2 linked regions of the Azotobacter salinestris genome follow. The protein of the gene in region 1 interacts with the protein of each later gene in a pairwise test. Links are inferred from orthologs where the notes say so. Each region holds a gene or a part of one and is shown in the gene's direction. Other genes may lie near its edges.

Evidence for each region.
Region 2: the proteins of gltA (region 1) and yegS interact in binary tests that used the Escherichia coli proteins (3 or more experiments, as listed by UniProt). The link is inferred for Azotobacter salinestris from one-to-one orthologs.

What each region holds. Positions count from the first base shown.
Region 1 is NZ_CP045302.1:651,354-654,248, forward strand. It holds gltA (citrate synthase), read left to right. Parts: upstream 1-753; coding sequence 754-2,037; downstream 2,038-2,895. Other genes in the region: sdhC (succinate dehydrogenase, cytochrome b556 subunit), read right to left, coding at 1-374; GCU53_RS02990 (YkgJ family cysteine cluster protein), read right to left, coding at 2,146-2,397; GCU53_RS02995 (DMT family protein), read left to right, coding at 2,537-2,878.
Region 2 is NZ_CP045302.1:1,410,837-1,413,733, reverse strand. It holds yegS (lipid kinase YegS), read left to right. Parts: upstream 1-920; coding sequence 921-1,874; downstream 1,875-2,897. Other genes in the region: GCU53_RS06620 (transglycosylase SLT domain-containing protein), read right to left, coding at 1,878-2,897; GCU53_RS06630 (molybdopterin molybdotransferase MoeA), read left to right, coding at 1-849. UniProt on the Escherichia coli protein: In vitro phosphorylates phosphatidylglycerol but not diacylglycerol; the in vivo substrate is unknown.

The sequences.
Region 1 (2,895 bases):
CAAACCCCCGACAGCAGGATCAGCGCCACCGAAACGCCGATAACGATTTTCGAGCCCTTGGTGCCGCCTTCCAGCGTTTCACCGATGCCCATATCCATGATCAGATGGCGCACGCCGGCCACCAGGTGGTACAGCAATGCGGACACCAAGCCCCATGCCACCAGCTTGACCAGCGGACTGGCCAGATACCCCTTCACCTGCTCGAAGCCTTCCTCCGACGACAGAGACTTGTCGAGCCAGGACAGCAGCACGACAATTCCCAGGAAGAGGATGACACCAGAGATACGGTGAAGAATGGACGTGTAAGCAGTGACAGGAAGTTTGATTGTCCTAAGGTCTAGGTTTACAGGTCGTTGGCTTTTCACGGCTTTCATTCACTGTGAGAGCCCTGGCGAGCAGGGCGAAGTTGTTGGGATGTGCACTGGTCAGGTACCCACCACCCAGAGAGCGGCAACCTCCAGAATACGCGGCTTCAAAGCCCCTGGCGGTCGGTTGCCGAGTATAGACAGTTAGGGTACTAATGACAACGCAAGCACCCTCAACAAAGTAGTGATTGCACGATGGCTATTAATCACGTAAATAGTTTCTTTTTTCGCGTGCAACCCGTTCTGAAACGAACGCACCACTACTACTTTGGTGCAGATTGCTTTCAGACTCGTCACCCCTATAGTGACGCTCTATAGATAGAGGCGGCCCCGCACATGTGGGACCCGCCGACGATACCTAGCAGAAAGCTCAAAAAGGAGGCCACTCATGGCTGACAAAAAAGCGCAGTTGATCATCGAGGGCAAGGCTCCCGTTGAACTGCCCATGTTGACCGGTACTGTCGGTCCCGATGTGATTGATGTACGTGGTCTGACCTCGACGGGCCAATTCACCTTCGATCCTGGCTTCATGTCTACTGCCTCCTGCGAATCGAAGATTACCTATATCGACGGCGACAATGGCATTCTGTTGCACCGTGGTTATCCGATCGAACAACTCGCGGAAAATTCCGATTATCTCGAGACTTGTTATCTGCTGCTGAACGGCGAACTGCCCAACGCCGATCAGAAAGCGAAGTTCGTCAACAATATCAAGAACCACACCATGGTTCATGAGCAGCTGAAGAACTTCCTCAACGGTTTCCGCCGCGACGCTCACCCGATGGCCGTCATGTGTGGTGTTGTCGGAGCCCTCTCCGCCTTCTATCACGACTCGCTGGACATCAATGATCCGCAGCATCGCGAGATCTCCGCAATTCGCCTGGTAGCCAAGATGCCGACTCTGGCCGCCATGGTTTACAAGTACTCTCTCGGCCAGCCGCTGATGTATCCGCGCAACGATCTGGATTACGCGGAAAACTTCCTGCACATGATGTTCAACACCCCCTGTGAAGTGAAGCCGATCAGCCCGGTTCTGGCCAAGGCCATGGATCGCATCTTCGTTCTGCATGCGGACCACGAGCAGAACGCCTCGACCTCCACCGTGCGTCTGGCCGGCTCCTCGGGTGCCAACCCGTTCGCCTGTATCGCTGCCGGCATCGCGGCCCTGTGGGGACCGGCACACGGCGGCGCCAACGAAGCCGTGCTGACCATGCTCGACGAGATCGGCGATGTCTCCAACATCGAGAAGTTCGTGGCCAAGGCCAAGGACAAGAACGATCCGTTCAAGCTGATGGGCTTTGGCCATCGCGTCTACAAGAACTTCGACCCGCGCGCCAAGGTCATGAAGCAGACCTGCGACGAAGTGCTGTCCGAACTGGGCATCAACGATCCCCAGCTGGAACTGGCCATGAAGCTGGAAGAGATTGCGCGCAACGATCCTTATTTCAAGGAGCGCAACCTCTACCCGAACGTCGACTTCTATTCGGGCATCATTCTCAAGGCGATCGGCATTCCGACCAGCATGTTCACTGTGATCTTCGCCCTGGCACGTACCGTGGGCTGGATCTCGCACTGGAAGGAAATGCTCTCCGGCCCGTACAAGATTGGCCGTCCGCGCCAGCTGTATACCGGCTACGAGAAGCGCGACTACGTCCCGGTGGAAAAGCGCTAATCGCTTTCCCGCCCGGCGGAAAAAAGGCTGCGTTCTTACGCAGCCTTTTTTATTCGTGCTCTCATGTGCTGCCGATTTGATCAACACGGGGGCGCAAGCGGATCTGCCTCAGCGCGTTTCCTGCTCCAGCCAGGCGAGCAACTGCAATGCCTCTTCCTGACTGCTGCCGCAGACCGCCTCATCCGCACCGAAGGCGGAACAGACCAGCGGCCGTCCCAACTGACCGAACAGTATGCATAGATTGTCCTCCGAGAGGTGCAGGCAACGCTCGCCTGCCGGCTTGCCCTGCGGCATGCCCGGGATCGGAGAACTGATGGAAGGAGCAATGCAACAGGCACCACAGCCCGCTCGACATTTCATGATAGGACCTCGCAACCAGAGCAACTTCCGTGGAAGGTCGGATATCCTACCGCTGCACCCGATGAGCTGCTAAGCCCCCCTCGGCCGACGCCCCTCCCCCCTCGTTCCGTCGCTGCCATCCCTTCCGGAGCCGCCCTTCATGCCGATCTGGCTGCAAACTGCGCTGCTGCTCAGCCTTTCGAACATCTTCATGACCTTTGCCTGGTATGGCCATCTACGCACTCTCAACAGCAAGCCCTGGGTCATTGCCGCCCTCATAAGCTGGGGAATCGCCCTGTTCGAGTACCTGATCATGGTCCCGGCCAACCGCATCGGCTACACCGAACTCAGCGTGGGCCAACTGAAGATCATGCAGGAAGTGATCACCCTGATGGTCTTCGTCCCCTTCAGCGTGCTGTTCATGCACCAGCCCCTCAAGCTCGACTACCTCTGGGCCGGACTCTGTCTGCTGGGCGCGGTGTATTTCATCTTCCGCAGCTGACTGCCCTGCGAGTCGAC
Region 2 (2,897 bases), 760 kb from region 1 along the record:
GAGGACGGGCGGGTGCGCTTCACTCAGGCCTTGCGCCCGCGGCAGAACATCCGCGAGCAGGGCCAGGAGACGCGCCGCGGCGAAGCCGTGCTGGCCGCCGGCAGCCGCCTGGGGCCGGCGCAACTGGGTCTGGCTGCCTCCCTGGGGACAGCCGAACTGTCGGTGCGGCGGCGCCTGCGGGTGGCCGTGCTTTCCACCGGAGATGAACTGGTCGTGCCTGGGCAGCCGCTGGGCCCGGGGCAGATCTACAACAGCAATCGCCCCCTGTTGCTGAGCTGGCTGAAGCGTCTGGGCTGCAGCGTGCTGGATGCCGGGATCCTGCCCGATGATCCGCAGCTGACCCGTGCCCGTCTAGGCGAGCTGGGAGCCGTCGACTTGATCCTTTCGACCGGCGGAGTGTCGGTCGGGGAGGCGGACTGCCTCGGGCAGATCCTGCGCGAGGAGGGTGAACTGGCCTTGTGGAAGCTGGCTATCAAGCCAGGCAAGCCGCTGACTGTTGGTCGTTATCGGGGCATTCCCGTTGTCGGTCTGCCTGGTAATCCCGCATCCTCGCTGGTCACCTTTGCCTTGCTGGCTCGGCCTTATCTGCTGCGTCGTCTCGGCGTGCAGGCCGTGGCTCCGTTAACCTTTCTGGTGCCGACCGGCTTTGCCTGGAGCAAGCCCGGCAAGCGTCGCGAGTATTTGCGCGCGCGCCTGGAGGATGGGCGTGCCGTACTCTATCCGAACCAGAGCCCCGGTGTGCTGCTCAGCGCCGCCTGGGCCAACGGGCTGGTTGAGATACGTGAGGATACGACGCTGGCCGAGGGCGATCCGGTACGCTTCATTCCGCTGAGCGAAGTACTGGGCTGAGAGGCCGTACTAGCGCATCCGACCGTTACCCTGTCGTCCATACTTGGCTGGAATGCTTTCCGAGGTGAGTAATGGCTGAGCACAAGGCATGGTTGGTGCTGCATGGTCGACAGGCCGCGAACGAGGAACTGCGCGCCGCTATTCTTGCCCAGCGCAAGGCGGGCTGGGAAATTGCCGTGCGCCTGACCTGGGAGACCGGAGATGCCCGCCGGTTGGTCGGGGAAGGTCTGGCGGCCGGCTATCCGATCATCATCGCCGGTGGTGGCGATGGAACCTTGCGCGAGGTGGCGGAGGCCATGGCTCTGTCGGGCAGCGAAGCCAGTCTGGCGATCCTGCCGCTGGGCACGGCCAACGATTTTGCCCATGCAGCAGGCATTCCCCTGCCGCCGGCAGAGGCACTGGCCTTGCTGGAGGTCGCCCCCAGTCCGGTGGATCTTGGCGAAGTGGATGGTCAGCTTTTTCTCAACATGGCCACCGGCGGCTTTGGGTCGAAGGTCACTGCCAGCACTCCCGAGGAGTTAAAAAAGGCCCTCGGCGGAGCGGCCTACCTGTTGACCGGGCTGACGCGCCTCACTGAGCTGAGTGCTTCCTTCGGACGCTTCCATGGACCGGATTTTCACTGGGAGGGTGAGTTCCTCGCGCTGGGCATCGGTAACGGGCGCCAGGCTGGCGGGGGCAATCTGCTCTGTCCTGGGGCTCTTGTGGACGACGGCCTGCTCGATCTCTGCATCGTTCCTGCGCCCGAGGATGCCAGAAGCTCGCTCAGCACCTTGGGAACCTTGATTTCCCTGCGTATTCTCGGTGCTGAAACCATCTCCATCGGGGCGCGTCTGCCGTGGGTCGAGGTCGAAGCCCCGGAAGGCCTGGACCTGAATCTGGACGGCGAACCGGCAAACAGCCAGACCCTGCGTTTTACCACCCGCGCGGCAGCCCTGCGCATACACCTGCCACCCGACTCGCCACTGCTGCGCAGCAATTCCGGGCCGGGGGCAGCAGCGGCCGATGAAGCACAGCCTGAAGCCTGATCTCTACTGATCGTCGAAGTAGCGCTCGTGCCATTCCACCAAGGGTTGCGGAGCGTTGAGCTTGTGCCCGTAGATCACCGAATAAGACAGCACGTTCTGCACGTACTGGCGGGTTTCGTCGAAGGGAATGCTTTCCACCCAGACATCGAAGGCCAGGTGATCGGCTCCACGCAGCCACTGTCGTACGCGCCCGGGGCCGGCGTTGTAGGCTGCGGAGGCGAGCACCCGGTTGCCACCGAACTGGGCATGCACCTGACTCAGGTAGGCGGCGCCGAGCTGGATGTTGGTGTCCGGATCGTAGACCTGGCGTGGCGAGCTCAGCGGGATACCGAACTTGCGCGCAGTTTCCTGGGCGGTGGCCGGCATCAGCTGCATCAGGCCGCCGGCGCCGACGCTGGAGCGGGCATCGCTCATGAAGGCGCTTTCCTGACGAGTGATGGCGAACACCCAGCTCGAATGCAGACCGCGGTTTCTGGCGGCACGCGTCAGGCTGCTCTGGTGGGCCATCGGGAAGCGGATGTCCAGATCGTCCCAGTATTGTGCCTGGCTGATGGTGCGGATGGCCGGAAAATACCAGCCCATGTCGTAGGCCAGCTTGGCCTGGGCGACCATTTCCTCGCGGCTGAACAGGCGGCTGACGTGATACCACTCGCGGCGCGCATCGACGATCTGTCCGCGCGCATAGAACTCCAGGGCTCGACGGATACCGGCGGTGTTGCGCACCTTCTGCATCACCCGCGGATCCAGTGCCATCGGCTTGTGGTTCAGCTGGTAAGGCACCTGGATGCGATCGGCGGCAAGAAAGCCGTAGAAATCCCGCTCACGGGCGACCGGCTGATAGAGCCCGATCGGCTGCTTGTTCTGGGGCTGGGCCAGTTGCAGGCTGCGTGCCTGCCAGTAGCGCCAGCGGTTGCTGGTTGCGAGCTCTTGCGGCATCCGGCGGGTCAACTGATAGGCCTCGTCCCAGCGCCCCAGGCGCATCAGCAGACGGGTGCGCCATTCGGCCACGGTCTTGTCGCGCAG